DNA from 4 places in the Streptomyces sp. RG80 genome. Region 1 is predicted to be linked to each of the others. Evidence: riboswitches for the same ligand, from Rfam matches in the RefSeq annotation. Region 1 holds a riboswitch; each other region holds the start of a gene.

Region 1 (3,911 bases):
CGGGACGCCGGTCGACGACATCTCGGCGAACGACGTGATGGCCCAGTTCATGCACCTCGAGTACCAGGACCCGGACCGGGACATCTCCCTCTACATCAACTCCCCCGGCGGCTCGTTCAGCGCGATGTCGGCGATCTACGACACGATGCGCTTCGTCAGCTGCGACGTGGAGACGATCTGCCTGGGGCAGGCCGGCTCCTCGGCCGCGGTGCTGCTCGCGGCGGGCACCCCGGGCAAGCGGTTCGCGCTGCCGGGCGCCCGCATGGTGATCCATCAGCCCTCGCTGCCGCAGCCGGTGGAGGGACAGGCCGGCGATCTGGCCATCCAGGCCGAGGAGTTGGGCCGCGTCCGCGCCCGCCTGGAGGAGATGCTCGTCACGCACACCGGGCGCACCCACGAGCAAGTCACCGCGGACATCGAGCGGGACAAGATCCTGGACGCGCAAGAGGCCCTGGAGTACGGCCTGGTGGACCGGATCATCCCCAGCCGCAAGGCGTCCCGCACCGCGCCCGGCGCCCGGTGAGCGAGCGATGCTGCCACCGGAGCTCCCTCCGCTGCCCGCTCTGACCCGCGCCGAGGGCGAGTTGATCGACCGTTACCTCGACGTGGTCGATCTGCTCGGTCGTATCAACCCGGCGCACCACGGGGACACCTACCGCGGACTGCGGGCGGCTCAGGCGCTGGTGGCGAAGGCCGCCGAGCTGCGGGACGCGCTGGCGACCATGCATCAGCGCGGCGAGACCGAGCTGCACGCCCCGACCCTGGCGCGGGCGCTTCGAGTGCTCGACGGCGAGCGGCGCACGGGCCGGGTCACCCTGCCGCCCGACTCCGACAGTTGACGTGCCGGTGGCCGCTCCGGCGCACCCGACCGCGTGGCGATGCGTCCGGACAGGCCTTCAAACGGACCAAATGACGTACCCCCGTTTGGAGTAGACACGTCTCCTTTGACAGGGCCGTAAAGGTTGCGCAACGCGCGTAGCCCGAGTCCGGAATGAGTACCTCCGGTGCTGGTCCGGGGGTCCCCAACCCCCTCGACGGTCCCTCGAACAGTCGAGTGTCCACCCGAACGGGTGAGTGGTGAGTAACACCACAAATCCCCGATTCCATTGGGTTTTTCGGCGTGGAGTGCGTGAAGATCCCTGTCTGACGACAAGACCCCGCCGCAGCGGCGGGGCGATCCGGGCGGACGCCGAGTCCTGCCGCCGCCCGGATGACCGGTCGACAGGAGTGGATCGGCAGGAGTGGAGGACCCAAGCACGACGGGTCGCCGGAACAGCCGTCAACGGCCGTTCCGAGCAGCCCTTGGGGTGAAGCCGCAGTACGCGGCCGGGCAACTTCGCCAGCCCGAATCCGACAGGTCATCCTTCACAGGCGGCTGACGAAGGGTTGCGCATGTCTGCGCTCAATCGTGTCCCGTCGCTCATGGTCCGGGCCGGTACGGCCTCGGCTCTCACCATCGCCGCAGTGGGCGGCTCGATCGTGGTCCCGGGCATCGCGTCCGACGCCGAGGCCGCGGCACCAGCGACGAAGGCACTCCAGGTCGCGGCCTCCAAAAAAGGCTCCCCGTACAAGTGGGGCGCCTCGGGACCGCACCGGTTCGACTGCTCCGGGCTCACGCTGTACTCGTACAAGAAGGCGGGCAAGAGCCTGCCCCGTACGGCGGCCCAGCAGTACAACAAGACCCGCCACATCTCCGCGGGGAACCGCAAGGCCGGAGACCTCGTGTTCTTCCACTCCGGCTCCAGCGTGTACCACGTCGGCATCTATGCCGGGAAGGGGAAGATCTGGCACTCCCCGAAGAGCGGGGAGGTCGTGAAGCTGCAGAAGATCTGGACCAAGAGCGTCTGGTACGGCCGGGTCAAGTGACCTGCCTCGTACGGGTGGCGGCGACCTGACCCGCCGTCACCCTCGCGGGGCCGGCAGTGACCCCTGAAAGGCGCCTCCGAGTTCCGGGGGCGCCTTTTCTACGGCTCCTGCTGTCCCGCCGCGGAGACCGGCTCGGCCGGCACCGTCCACGGGAGTTCGATGGAGACGGTCTTGCCGCCCTCCCGGGTCGGCCGGACTCTCAGCTTGCCGCCGCACTCCGCGGTCAGCCAGCGGATGATCACCATGCCGCGGCCGTTGTCCTGCTGAACCGCGGCCGGCAGCCGCTTGGGGAAGCGGGGGTGGCTGTCGGTGACCCCGATGCGCAGTTGTTCGTCACGGTCGAGCTGGATGTCCACCGTGAAGGTGGGTGACTGCCCGAAGGTGTGCTGTACGGCGTTGGTGGCGAGTTCGGAGACGATGAGCCGGATGGTGTCGGCCACCTCCGTGTCCGCCGGCAGACCCCATTCCACCAGGGTGCCGATGACGTATGTGCGGGCCGCGGAGACCGAGGCGGGATCGCTCGGCAGAGTGACGGATGCTTCCAGATGGTCTGCCATGGCGACGCCGTCCTTTTCCCACGGGACCGCAGTCCGACACGGAGCGGCTGGTTCGAGTACGGTCCCGGACTGGTGCTTCTTCGCCAGACTGCCATTACCGGGCCGGTCACGGTGCCGATCCACCAAGATATGCATATATCTGTCGCTCGAAGCGGTGAACTCTCCGACGGAAGACCGTATTTGGGCGGCCCGGAAGGAGTAAGGAGTAGCCCATGCAGCACGGTCCCGCGGTACGCCGCCGGAAACTGGGCGCCGAACTGCGTGCGTTGCGCACGAGTGCGGGGCTCACCAGTGGTGAGGCGGCCCGGCTGGTGGGCTGGCACCAGTCGAAGGTGAGCCGGATCGAGACCGGCGCGAGCGGCGTCAAACCGGCCGATGTGCGGTTACTGCTGGACGCCTACGAGGTGCACGACACCCAACTGCGGGAGTTGCTGCTGGTGTTGGCGGGCTCCGACGAGGGTGGTGGACGGCACCACTGGTGGCACCAGTACCGCGGGGTACTGCCACCGACGTACCGCGATTTCATCAGTCTGGAGTCACAGGCCGACGCGATGCGCACGCTCGAGACCTCCGTGGTGCCCGGGTTGTTGCAGACACCCGAGTACGCGCGCGCGGTGACCCGGGCCGCCGTGGGCGGACTCGATGCGGACCTGGACGAACGGCTCGACGCGCTCGTCGAGGTGCGGCTGGCCAGACAGGACGTACTGCGCGCCCAGCCTCCGCTGGAGCTCAGCGCGGTGCTGGACGAGGCGGTGCTGCGCCGGGCCATCGGCGGGCCCGACGTCATGGCAAGGCAGCTGCAAAGGCTCGCGGAGGCGGCCCGGTTGCCCCAAGTCAGGATTCAGGTGCTGCCGTTCGCCGCGGGAGCGCACATCGGCATCACCGGGCCTTTCGTAATCTTCTCTTTTTCGAGCACATCTGATCTGGACGTGGTTGTTCTCGACCACTTGACGAGTAGCCTCTACCTCGAGCGGAAAGAAGACCTCCAGGCCTATACCGAGGCCTTCAACGCCCTTCAGATCCACGCCCTTTCGCCCGAGGACTCGTTGGATTACATCGCCGGGATAGGTGACGGCGCGTAAGGAGGCACCATGTCCGCAATGCCTCGGAACGTACCCATCAGTACAGATCTGCACGGTGTGCGATGGCTGCGCAGCAGCTACAGCACAGGAGCCAACAACTGTGTCGAGACGGCTCGGCCGCACACCGGTCCAGGGACCGGCCTGCTCGCCGTGCGCGACTCCAAGAACCCGTCCGGACCCGCGCTGCTCTTCTCCCCCGGGAGCTGGGCGGAGTTCACGGCCGCGTTCTGACCCCTTCCGTCCGGTACACGGCCGTGTCACGCCGACTCATGGTCGTGTCTCACCGATCACACGTACAGCGCGTTCGATCTGCGCCTCGGAGAGATCCGCACGGGCGGTCAGCCTGAGCCGTGAGATGCCGTCGGGCACGGAAGGAGGACGGAAGCAGCCCACGGCCAGGCCCTCG
Region 2 (3,911 bases), on a different contig from region 1:
GTCCCTTCAACTGGCAGTCACAGGAAGATCGGCTCCAGGCATTCTGTGAGCGTGCACAGTTGGAACCGCAGCTGATCTCGTGAGCAACATGTAGGTAACCCGACACTCTCGTCAATGACAAGAGGTTGAAACGCTTCTCTTCTGTGCACGCTCACAGCTCCGCGCACAGCGCTGCACAGTCCCGTGGTCAGGGGCCGGTGGTGCGGGACTCCACTGGAGAGCACTTGAGAGCGTCAACGCCGGGAACCGGAGCGGTGGTCAACGCATGTGAAGGCTGCGCCCGTCCGGTTCCCGTCGAGTCGCTGGGGGTTTCCATCCGTATTCTCTGATCATGGCCGCACCCACCGCATATTCACTCATCGCCACTGACCTGGACGGGACCCTGCTCCGGGGCGACGACACGCTCTCCGACCGGTCGCTCGCCGCGCTCGCACGGGTGGCGGAGGCCGGGGCCCGGCATCTGGTGGTGACAGGCCGGCCCGCCCCGAGAGTGCGGCCGCTCCTCGACGACCTGGGCAGCACCGGGCTCGCGGTGTGCGGACAGGGTGCGCAGGTCTACGACGCCGGCGCGGACCGTCTGCTCTGGTCGGTCACCCTGGACCGGGAGTTGGCCGAGACCGCGCTCGGCAAGATCGAGGCCGAGGTGGGGCAGGTGTACGCCGCCGTCGACCAGGACGGCGTCGACGGGCTCACCCTCATCGAGCCCGGCTATCTGATGCCGCACCCGACCCTGCCCGCGGTCCGGGTCGACCGCCGTGACGACCTGTGGTGCGAGCCGATCAGCAAGGTGCTGCTACGCCATCCGTCGCTGTCCGACGACGAGTTGGCGGCGACCGCGCGCGGAGTCGTCGGTTCCCTCGCGACGGTGACGATGTCGGGCCCCGGCACCGTCGAACTCCAGCCATGCGGCATCACCAAGGCGACGGGCCTGGCGCTGGCCGCCGAGCACCTCGGCCTCGGCCCTCAACAGACCATCGCCTTCGGGGACATGCCCAACGACATCCCCATGTTCGACTGGGCGGCCCACGGCGTCGCGATGGCGAACGCCCACCCCGAACTCAAGGCGGTCGCCGACGAGACCACCCTCTCGAACGAGGACGACGGCATCGCCGTCGTCCTCGAGAGGCTGTTCCAGGGGAACCTGCTCGTGAACGGGGTCCGGTGAAGGTCGAGCTGACGGACGATCAGGCGCTCGTCCTGGCCGACTGGCTCGATCGGGTCATGCACCGGACGGAGTTCTCGGCGGTCGTCGACGACCGGGCCGTCTGGTCCCCGCTGCTTCGTATCAGCGGGTCGCTGGAGACGCAGTTGCCGTCGATCTTCGATGCCTCGTACGGCGAGCAACTGGAAGCGGCCCGCCGACGGTTGATCGGCGAGCTGGGTGACTTCGGCGAGTCACCCAGCGGTCACTCGTCCTAGTACGCGCCCCACACGTTGTCGATCGACCCGTACCGCTGCGCCGCGTAGTTGCAGGCGGCGGTGATGTTGGCGACCGGGTCGTACGAGTTCCACGAGGTGCCGGCCACGTGGTACGCCTGGAACGTCGGGTCGATGACCTGGAGCAGGCCCTTGGACGGGGTGCCCGCGGCCGCGTTGGAGTCCCAGTTGTTGATGGCCCACGGGTTGCCCGAGGACTCGCGGATGATGTTGCGGTAGATGCCGTCGTAGCTGCCGGGGATCCCGTTCTGGGCCATGACCTGGAGGGAGGCCCGGATCCAGCCGTCGAGGGTGTCGGAGTAGCCGAGCGAGGTGGCCGTGGCGACGGTCGGGGTGGCCGCGGAGGCGCTGGTCGCGCCGACGAGCGGGAGGGTGAGCAGGGCGAGGCCGGTGCCGGCGATCGCGAGCTTGCGGGGCAGACGCATGACGAAGTTCCTCTCCGGCGCCTGCGAGGTGAGCTGTCGGGTTCGGGCGGGAGCTGCCCGGCCATGCCGGAAGAAGGCATGACTTCACCCCGAGCCGTCCTCGTCTGTCATAAGACGTCCGGGTCCGGCGACTTACCTGGGTCCCCCGCTCCTGCCGTACGTGTTCTCGTGAGTGAGCGGTCTCGGGCGGCGGCAGGATTCGGCGTCCGCCCGGGCCCGGAACGTATGCGAGTGCACATGCCCGAAACAAGTACCGGATTCACAGATCGCACCTGTTGACCTTGGTGCGTGCTTTGTCGGCCCCTGAATTCCGGGGGTGACGGGTGGGCCGACGTGAGTCAACTCACGCGCGAGCGCAAGAACGGCAAAACGGGCAATGATGCCCAACTGGCAGTTAACCGGCGGCCCGTGGGATCCGCTTCTCCCACGTCCGGTGGAAGACCACCTCGCCGCCCTCCGCGCAGATCACCTCGTTGGTGGTCAGGAAGTGGTCCGCCCCGTCGCAGGCGATCTCCGAGCGCGTCCGCACGGTCGTGTCCCACGCCAGTTCGGGGCGGTGCAGCCGGATCGACCAGTCCGAGCGGGTGCGCGCCGACAGGGGATCGTCCTCCTGGATCGTGTACGTCTCCAGCGCGTCCTCGGTGAACTCGAGCCCGTCGGGGTACACGCGCGTGCCGCCGTACCGCGGGTCGACCTCGAGGCGCCACTCGCCCTTGGCGACATCACGCACGACCAGCCGCTCGGGGCGGGGTTCGTCGAGGGTGGCGGGGAAGTTCACACCGAGCGGCTCGGACTGCTCGGGTTCATCGAAGGTGATGTCCGAGGACGCCGCACGCGCGCGTACCGGCAGGTCGAGGAAGCTGCCCGCCGGGTCCAGGGAGAAGCCGGCCGCCGAGTCGGGCTGCGGCCAGATCCACGGCCAGTACGCGGAGGAGACGGCGAGCCGGATGCGGTGGCCGGGCGGGAAGACGTGCCCGATGCCGTTCAGCTCGAAGGCCACCTCCTGCGTGGCCCCCGGCTCCCACGGCACCGCACGGTCCCGCCCCAGCCGCGCCGACAGGTTCAGCACACCGCGCGTGACCAGCGTCGACGAGCCGTCCGGCGCCACGTCGCAGAGCCGGGCGACGATCTGCCCGCGCGGCACCTCCGAGGTCACCCGCAGCCGCACCCGCGGTCGCCCGAGCACCCACGTCTCCTCTCCCACTGCGAACTCGAAGCAGGCCGAGCGCGCGTCCTCCTCCCGCTGGTCCGGCGGCAGGTCGGCGTCGTTGCCGAACGGGAAGAAGCGGCCGGCGTCGACGCCGGTGTGCTGCGGGGACCGGACGAGCACGGGGGCGCCCTGGAGGCCGTAGGAGACCGTCGTGACGTGGGGGGAGGGCCAGGCCGGCTCGCCGACCCAGCGGCCGGGGAGGCTGTCGTACACCGTGGCCGGGCGGTGCGAGTCGCTGACGTAGGACCGCAGCAGCGGCTCGCGCATGATCCCGGTGTCCACGCCCTTCAGGTGCTGGTCCCACCAGCGCAGGGTCTCCTGGAGGAAGCCGATCGCCGGGCCCGGCGGCAGACCGCGGTCGGGGTACTGGTGGGACCAGGGGCCGATGAGCCCGCGTACGCGATCCGGCGGCAGGTGCTCGACCAGGCGCAGGACCGTGTCGCGGTACGGGTCGTGCCAGCCGCCCACCGCCAGGACGGCCGCGTCGATCGCGCCGTAGTCCTCGCAGACGCTGCCGTGCCGCCAGTAGTCGTCGCGGGTCTGGTGGGCCAGCCAGGTGTGGATGAAGGGATCGACGGCCTCCAGGCGCTTGAGCCACATGTCCCGCCACGCCTCGCCGGCGTAGAGCGGGTCCGGCGGGCGCGAGACGAAGGCGAGCATGGTCGCGGCCCAGGCGTGCATGTCCACCGCGAGGACGGAACCTCCCATGTAGTGCACGTCGTTGTCATAGCGGTCGTCCGTGGAGCACACCGTGACGACCGCCTTGAGCGGCTCGGGGGCGAGGGCCGCGATCTGGAGGGAGTTGAAGCCACCCCAGGAGATGCCGAACATGCCCACCC
Region 3 (3,911 bases), on a different contig from region 1:
TTGACGAGCAGGGCGTTGGCGGAGCCCTCCTCGATGCCGCGGGCCAGGCGCTCGGGGTTGGTGACGAAGAGGTCGTCGCCGACGATCTGGACCTTGTCGCCGAGCTTCTCGGTGATGGTGTTCCAGCCGGCCCAGTCGTCCTCGAACAGCGGGTCCTCGATGGAGACGAGCGGGTACGCCTCGACGAGCTCGGCGTAGTACTCCGTCATCTCGGCGGCGGAGCGGTCCTTGCCCTCGAAGGTGTAGACGCCGTCCTTGTAGAACTCGGAGGCGGCGACGTCGAGGGCGAGGGCGATCTGCTCGCCGGGGGTGTAACCGGCCTCCTTGATGGCCTCGAGGATGAGGTCGAGGGCGGCGCGGTTGGACTCCAGGTTCGGGGCGAAGCCGCCCTCGTCGCCGAGGCCGGTGGACAGGCCCTTGGTCTTCAGCACCTTCTTGAGGGTGTGGTAGACCTCGGCGCCCCAGCGCAGCGCCTCGGAGAAGGACTCCGCGCCGATCGGGGCGATCATGAACTCCTGGATGTCCACGTTGGAGTCGGCGTGCGAGCCGCCGTTCAGGATGTTCATCATCGGAACGGGCAGCAGGTGCGCGTTCGGGCCGCCCAGATAGCGGAAGAGCGGCAGGTCGCTGGCCTCGGAGGCGGCGTGCGCGACGGCGAGGGAGACGCCGAGGATGGCGTTGGCGCCGAGCGAGCCCTTGTTGTCGGTGGCGTCCAGGTCGAACATCGCCTGGTCGATCAGGCGCTGCTCGGTGGCGTCGTAACCGACGAGCTCCGGGCCGATCTGCTCGATGACGGCGAGGACGGCCTTCTCGACACCCTTGCCCTGGTAGCGGTTCGGGTCACCGTCACGGAGCTCGATGGCCTCGAAGGCGCCCGTGGAGGCGCCGGACGGAACGGCGGCACGACCCGTGCTGCCGTCGTCGAGGCCGACCTCGACCTCGACGGTGGGGTTGCCTCGTGAGTCGAGGATTTCCCGGGCTACGACGACGTCGATGGACGGCACGAGCATCTCCTTCTTGGGATGTGACGCGGCTACGGCACTGCCGCAGCGGCTCTGCGAGACGAGCCTAACCGGCCCGGGGCGATCAGCCACCGCGTGGACCGCCCCGTGGACAGAACCGAGAGTAAATTGTTTCCGAACGGAACAAAGACGCTTCGGGAAACACGCCGGAAGACACGACGTGGACCGGGGCAGAGAAAACCCCGCCCCGGTGCGTACGGGGGAACACGCACCGGAGCGGGGAGCCCGTGGGGACGGGGGGACCCTCACGAGGCCTTCAGTATGAGGACCACGGATGTGAGGGCACTGTGGTTCAGCTGGGTCCTGCCCGAGGGAAGGACCGGGTCTTACTTGAGGTGCAGCTGCTGACCCGGGTAGATCAGGTCGGCGTCCTCGACGATGTCCTTGTTCAGCTTGTACAGCTTCGCCCAGCCGCCCTTGACGTCGTGCTCCTCGGCGATCGAGCTGAGGGTGTCACCCTTGACGACCTTGTACTCGCCGTCGCCCTTCTTGACCTTCTTGCCGGTCGGGGTGGTGACGGTCTTCTTGGCGGTCGCGCGCTCCGAGGAACGGGAGGTCGACTGCTCGGAGGAGCGGGTGCCGGTGCTGCTGCCGCTGTCGCTGGAGGAGCTGCCGCCGGAGGAGGACGAGCTGCCGCCGCCGGTGTACGCGGCACTGGACAGGCCCACACCACAGACCGGCCAGGCACCCTTGCCCTGGCCCGCGAGGACCTTCTCGGCTATCTCGATCTGCTGCGCCTTGCTGGCCTGGTTGGCCTGCGAGGCGTACGCCGTGCCGCCGTACGCGGCCCAGGTGGAGGCGGAGAACTGGAGACCGCCGTAGTAGCCGTTGCCGGTGTTGATGGACCAGTCGCCGCCCGACTCGCACTGGGCGACGGCGTCCCACTCGGAGGCGGTGGCGGCGGAGGCGTTGCCGGCCGCCATCAGCGGGGCGGCGATGGCGACACCGGTGACGCCGGCGAGCGCGGCGGCGCGGGTGGCCTTGGACGGACGACGGTGCTTGCCCTTGCCGGAAAACAGCATGGTGGATCCCCTCACCGACGCCTGCGAGGTGAGCTGTCGGGTTCGGGCCGGTTGAGTTGCCCGGCCGCGCTCGTCCGCCTTTCGGCGCACTGCGCGGCTTCACCCCAAGCCGGTCCCGCCGTCGAGTTGCCTCAACCGCCGGGCCCGGCACTTACCTTGGGTCCCCCGCTCCTGCCTACGGCGCTTGACGCGACGACTGTTCCCGTACAGCCGCTGGCAGGATTCGGCGTTGCGGCAGCCGGGGCTCGTGGTGACGAGCGGTGTTGACCGTAGACACGGAACCCGGGGGATTTCAAAGACGATCAGGGCTTCTGAGACTCATCCCACACTTTCGCCAAACCGGACATTTACTGGCGAAGCGTGACGCGAACTCGGGGCTTTCTCCTAGGGATTTAGCCCTTTTCGCTACCGAGAGAGAGGGTCTGCCCCGGCACGATGTCGCTCGGGTCGGCGCCGATGACCTGCTCGTTCTCGGCGTAGAGCCGACGCCATCCGCCGTCGAGGTCAAGGGAGTCGGCGATGGAGGCGAGGGTGTCGCCGGAGCGGACGGTGTACGACCCCTCCTCGGCGCTCGCGCCACGGTGCCGGCCGGTGCCCTCGGAGGGGGCGGCGAGGGCGCCGGTGTCGACCAGGCTCGAAGAGCCGCCTTCCTGCCAGGAGTTGTCCGATTCGTCATCCTTGGTCGCATCTGTGGATGAGCTGTCGGAAGACTGAGAGTCGCCCGAAGCGGAGCCGGAGCTGTCCGACTTGGCGGACTTGTCCGCATCGCTGGACGGTGACGACGAGGGATCGCCGGACGACTCGGTCGAACTGGAGGACTCGGACGAGTCGGATGATCCGGAGGAGTTGGACAGACCGGATGAGTCGGAGGACTCGGATGAATCGGATGAACCGGAGGAGTCGTTCGCCGAGGCGGACGGTGAACCGCTCGCGACGCCGGTGTCGACGTCGGCCGAGCCCGAGTCCTTGCTCAGCCCGTTGAGCAGACCGCAGGCGCCCCAGACGCCGACGCCCTGGTCCGCGAGGACCTTCTCGGCGACGGCTATCTGCTGGTTGCGGCTGGCGAGGTCGGCACTGGCGGCGAAGTCGAGGCCGCCGTACTTCTCCCAGTACTCCTGGGAGAGCTTGAGCCCGCCGTAGTAGCCGTCACCGTCGTTCGCACTCCAGGAACCGTCGGTCTCGCACTTGGCGACCTGATCCCAGGTGTTCCCGTCGGCCGCGCTCGCGCCGGAGGCGCCGAGCAACGGAATCGCGATGGCGGAGCCGGTCACCCCGGCCGCGACGAGAAGTGCCGGAGCCTGACGGGGGCGACGGTGACGACCGTTCCCGGTGAGCATGCGGTGACCTTTCGCGAGACGACTGTGACCGGCGTGGCGATGCAGCGGGTGGAACGAGTGCTGCGGGTGAAGCGAGTCGCCACGCTGATGCGTGAACGTATCGGCAGTCGATCACTTGTCACAAGTTAATGCCGCGTAGATCACGTGAAGATCACAGAGTTGAAGGCGTGTCACGTTGTGCCGGATCCAGCGCAACTGCCGTGGTGATGCGGAGAGGTGGGACCAGCGGTTCGCGCCGAACCGGCGAACTCTCGCCCCTGGAGTTCAAATGGCTCACGAGGACGGGCCAGAAGCCCTTCTTGAACCAGGTGTTCTGCCGGTCCTTGGCAAGGGTCCACGGGCCATAGCGTGCAGGAAGCTCGTCCCGGTACGCAGTCGGTGCAGAATCCCGTTCACCTGGGTCCGGACATCCACGGCGACGCGCGCGAACTGGCGACGCCGGAAGTAGGCCGTCATCAGTTCCTCGACGGCAGGCCAGGCCCGCTCCGGTACTTCGGCGGGGACGGGCGTCCCGGTCCTCTCATGCCACT
Region 4 (3,911 bases), on a different contig from region 1:
GATGCGGGACAGGGTCTCGTGGTCCGTCAGATGCAGACCGACCGACAGGATGCCGGTCGCCATCACGGCGGCGCCGGCGGCCGGCGGACGCTGCGCCCACCAGGCGCGGAGCGGGGAGGGTCCGGGCATGAGGCGATGCTAGGGAGCGCGGGAGGAGGGCGGGGGCAGGGCACGCGCGCGTGCGTGGAGATGGCCTCCATCTGAGTAGTTCCGCTCATGACAACCACCGTGCCGGGCCGGAACACTCTGCCCATGCTCCTCAGGCGATCAGCCGCAGCGGCCGCCCTCCTCGCGATCACCCTGACCGCGTGCGGAAGCCAGAAGGGTGGTGCGCGGGCGGAGTCCGCGCCGTCCGCGCAGTCGACAGCTCCCTCGCCCTCCTACGCGCCCCCGCCCAAGTGCGCACAGGCCGCCCGGACGCCCGCCCCGGTGCCGTCCTATCCGAGTCCCCGCACCGGCACGGTCCGGCCGGAGGAGAACCTCGACCAGCCCCCGAACTACGCCGACAACCACGCGTACCGCATGCAGGCCTCCCTGAGCGCCGAGCAGCGGGCCAGCGGCCAGGCGTCGGCGGAACTCATCCTCGCGGAGCTGGCGAAGGTCCGGAAGGAAGGCGGGTCGGGGGAGTACGGCGGCTTCAGCGACGCGCGCGTGAAGGCGGCGCTGGCCCGTGTCGGCTGCGGCGAGAAGCACGGGCTGTCCGTCGGGAACGGCTTCTACGCCGTCTACACGGGCGTCGTGTGCGTCTCCGGACGAGTGACGAAGGACGAGCTGACCGGCGAGGTGCACGGCGTCTACGCCGAGCCCCAGCCCGGTGAGGGGCCCTGTGTCGAGAACCGCGGAGGTCACTGACGCCAGGGCCCTGCGGCGCGTCAGGCCGGCCGCACCACGCTGTGGATCGCCGACTCACCGTCGTAGTAGATCGACTCCTCGCGCACGTACGCCCCCGGCTTCGGCGCGTGGATCATCATGCCGTTGCCGATGTAGAGGCCGACGTGGGTGACGTCGTCGTAGAAGAAGACGAGGTCGCCGGGGCGGGCGTTGGCGAGGGTGACCGTGGCGCCGAAGTTCACCTGGTCGTAGGTGGTGCGCGGGAGGGTGATGCCGGCGGCGTTCCAGGCGGCCTGGGTGAGGCCGGAGCAGTCGTAGGAGTCGGGGCCGGTGGCGCCCCAGACGTACGGCTTGCCGACCTGTGAGCGGGCGAAGGCGAGCGCCTTCTCGGCCTTGGTGGCGTACGAGGAGTCCGTGGCCTGGGAGGACGACGACGAGCCGCTGGTCGACTCCTGGGCGGCGGCCGCCTCCTGAGCCGCCTTGTCCTCGGCGGCCTGCTGCTTGGCCAGTTCCGCGGCCTTGCGGGCGGCCTCCTCCTGCTTCTCCTTCTCGATCGCCGCGAGCCGCGCCTTCTCCTCCGCGGTCAGCTTCGACAGCAGCTCGCGCGCGTCGGACAGCTTCTGCTGGACGGTGGCCTTGGCGGTCTTGAGGTCGCTCTGCGAGTCGGTGAGCGTCTCGAGGCTCTGGGTGGCCTCCTGCCGCTTCTTCATCGTCGCGGACTGCTCGGTGACGTAGTCGTCGACCGCGTCCTTCTGACGGGACGTCATACGGCCCATCAGCTGCGTCTGGTCGAAGTAGTCCTGCGGGGAGTCCGCGAGCAGGAAGGTCGCCGTGTCGGGCGCGGAGGCGCCGGTGCGGTACTGGGCCGCGGCGAAGGAACCGAGCTCCTCGCGGGCCTCGTTGAGCTTCTGGGTGCGCTTGGCGACGTCGTCGAGGAGGGTGTCGACCTCCTTGCGCTGCTTGGCGGTCTTCTCCTTGGTCGCGTTGTACTTCTCGGTCGCCGACTCCGCCTGGCGGTAGAGGTCGTCGACCTTCTTCTCGACCTCCTCGATGCTCGGCTTGTCGTCGGTCGAGGGGGCCGCGGTGGCCGTCTGGGAGAGCAACGCCACGGAGGTGAGGGCGGCCGTGGCCAGAGCGGGGGTGCGTATACCTGCCACGCGCGTACCAGCGGGAGGCGACTTGCGGTGCGACGCCAAGGTTGGCGACTCCTTCCATGCTCCGCCTACCGAGTTAGCTGTCGGGTTCGGGCGGGTGCTTCGGAAGGTGTGCCCTACGGCCGTTCCCCGGAGGGGAGTTGGGCCGATTCACCCCAGGTCGGTGTGGGTCCCCGGCTCCGGCTGCCTGGACGGGCGCACCGGACTCGGCGGAGGCCGCGCGGCCCGGCGATGTTCGCCGGTGGGGGTCGTACGGCCTTCCGGCACGGTAGCCAACGCGTGTGGCCCCTGTGAAGGTTGATGTTCGATATGCCCGATACATTTTCGTGACCTTAGGTCAGGACGTAGCCGACCGTGGCCAATACGGAGTGATCTGCCAGGAGTTGTACGTATTTTGGGCGGAGTGACGACGTCCGCCCGCTTCCGGACGCTAACTTCCAGCCGAGCCGCGGTCGGGTGCCGTGGCGCACGAAGGGCACAGGGGGTTCGGCCATGAGGAAGCGCACATCGTTCGTCGTCGCCACAGGAGTCGCGCTCGTCGCCACCGCGGGCCTCGCCCCGGCGACCGCCTCGGGCGGCCACGGCGGCGGAAAGCCGGTCGTCCGCGTGATCGCGACCGGCCTCGACAACCCACGCCAGCTCTCCTACGACCACGACACCGGGCAGCTGTACGTCGCCGAGGCCGGCCGCGGCGGCAAGAAGTGCATCGGCGAGGGACCCGAAGGCGAGACCTGCGTCGGCCTCTCCTCCGCCGTCACCAGGATCTACTGGGCCCAGGGCGCGTGGCAGCACCACCGGGTCGTGCAGGGCCTGCCCTCGGGCGCCGCCCCCGACGGCGGTTTCGCGACCGGCCTGGACGGCGTCTCCGCCCTCCACGGCGAGCTCTGGGGCGTCGAGACCTACGCCCCGCCGGAGGCCGGCGTCCCGACGACACCACCCTGGAACAAGCTCGGCAAGCTGCTGCGCATCGACCCCGGCGGCGGCCACGACAAGGCGAGGATCGCCGCCGACATCTCGGCCGTCGAGTTCCGGTACAACCCGCACAAGGCCTCCGTCGAGTCCAACCCGTACGCCGTCCTCGCGCTCCCGGACGGCCGCCGGATCGTCGCCGACGCGGCGGGCAACGACCTGGTCGTCGTGTCACCCAAGGGCAAGGCGCGCCCCTTCACGGTCTTCCCGGACCATGACCGCAACCAGTCCGTCCCCACGTCCCTGGCGCTCGGCCCCGACGGCAACCTCTACGTCGGCGAGCTGAACGGCGAGGCCCAGAAGCCCACGGCGCGCGTGTGGAAGGTCGACCCCCGGACCGGCCGGATCCTCGGCTGGAAGTCGGGCTTCGGCTCGATCACCGGCATCGCCTTCAACGACAGCGGCGACCTGTACGTCAGCCAGCTCTTCACCGGCGCCGTGACCAAGGTCTCGCACGGCAAGCGTACGAACGTGAAGGTGCCGTTCCCGGCGGGCGTGGCCGTCGACCCGTACGACGGCAAGGTGTACGTCTCGGCCTGGTCGGTCGCGGACCGTGACGCCACCGTGATGGAGGGCAAGAAGACACCGGGCGGCCAGGTCTGGAAGATCCTCGGCTTCTGAACCGACGGCCGAAAAGAGGCCATGTTCCCAGGGCGGCGGCGGGGTGTCAGTGGGGAGCCGTAGGGTCTGTCCGACGGCCTGGTTCGGCTTTGCGCCGGGGCCTGGTCAACAGACCCCGCGACCCCCGGACCGGGGCATCGGGGAGGCCCTAAACTCGGAGAGCGATGAGCAGCCTCTTTGATGACAGCTTCCTGGCGGATCTGCAGGGCCCCAAGGGCCATGTGGAGGAGCCCCCGCCGCCGCCCGAGGACGAGCACGGGCCGGAGCCCGTTCCGGACGATCTGTTCGGCGGGAAGTTCGACGTGCCGCCGGACCGGGACGCGTACTACCGCGACG

The links. Region 1 has a riboswitch for cyclic di-AMP ahead of ABKA17_RS38575 (C40 family peptidase). Riboswitches for the same ligand answer to the same signal wherever they lie in the genome.
Region 2: it holds a riboswitch for cyclic di-AMP, as region 1 does, so the genes downstream of both, ABKA17_RS41930 (transglycosylase SLT domain-containing protein) here and ABKA17_RS38575 (C40 family peptidase) in region 1, are expected to answer to the same signal.
Region 3: it holds a riboswitch for cyclic di-AMP, as region 1 does, so the genes downstream of both, ABKA17_RS29270 (transglycosylase family protein) here and ABKA17_RS38575 (C40 family peptidase) in region 1, are expected to answer to the same signal.
Region 4: it holds a riboswitch for cyclic di-AMP, as region 1 does, so the genes downstream of both, ABKA17_RS00895 (C40 family peptidase) here and ABKA17_RS38575 (C40 family peptidase) in region 1, are expected to answer to the same signal.

The regions. Positions count from the first base shown of each region.
Region 1 covers NZ_JBEAAJ010000013.1:131,489-135,399, forward strand. Annotated here, with positions in the region: gene ABKA17_RS38565 (ATP-dependent Clp protease proteolytic subunit) at 1-523, shown strand, start outside; gene ABKA17_RS38570 (hypothetical protein) at 531-839, shown strand; cyclic di-AMP (ydaO/yuaA leader) riboswitch at 1,194-1,389, shown strand; gene ABKA17_RS38575 (C40 family peptidase) at 1,393-1,866, shown strand; gene ABKA17_RS38580 (ATP-binding protein) at 1,965-2,423, opposite strand; gene ABKA17_RS38585 (helix-turn-helix domain-containing protein) at 2,636-3,505, shown strand; gene ABKA17_RS38590 (DUF397 domain-containing protein) at 3,515-3,736, shown strand; gene ABKA17_RS38595 (8-amino-7-oxononanoate synthase) at 3,773-3,911, opposite strand, start outside.
Region 2 covers NZ_JBEAAJ010000015.1:206,855-210,765, forward strand. Annotated here, with positions in the region: gene ABKA17_RS41920 (HAD family hydrolase) at 332-1,165, shown strand; gene ABKA17_RS41925 (hypothetical protein) at 1,162-1,419, shown strand; gene ABKA17_RS41930 (transglycosylase SLT domain-containing protein) at 1,416-1,862, opposite strand; cyclic di-AMP (ydaO/yuaA leader) riboswitch at 1,866-2,051, opposite strand; gene ABKA17_RS41935 (CocE/NonD family hydrolase) at 2,257-3,911, opposite strand, start outside.
Region 3 covers NZ_JBEAAJ010000008.1:515,562-519,472, reverse strand. Annotated here, with positions in the region: gene eno (phosphopyruvate hydratase) at 1-1,004, opposite strand, end outside; gene ABKA17_RS29270 (transglycosylase family protein) at 1,349-2,044, opposite strand; cyclic di-AMP (ydaO/yuaA leader) riboswitch at 2,048-2,237, opposite strand; gene ABKA17_RS29265 (transglycosylase family protein) at 2,437-3,381, opposite strand; gene ABKA17_RS29260 (recombinase family protein) at 3,655-3,911, opposite strand, start outside.
Region 4 covers NZ_JBEAAJ010000001.1:178,827-182,737, forward strand. Annotated here, with positions in the region: gene ABKA17_RS00885 (tellurite resistance/C4-dicarboxylate transporter family protein) at 1-129, opposite strand, end outside; gene ABKA17_RS00890 (hypothetical protein) at 253-852, shown strand; gene ABKA17_RS00895 (C40 family peptidase) at 873-2,027, opposite strand; cyclic di-AMP (ydaO/yuaA leader) riboswitch at 2,036-2,193, opposite strand; gene ABKA17_RS00900 (ScyD/ScyE family protein) at 2,478-3,575, shown strand; gene pcrA (DNA helicase PcrA) at 3,740-3,911, shown strand, end outside.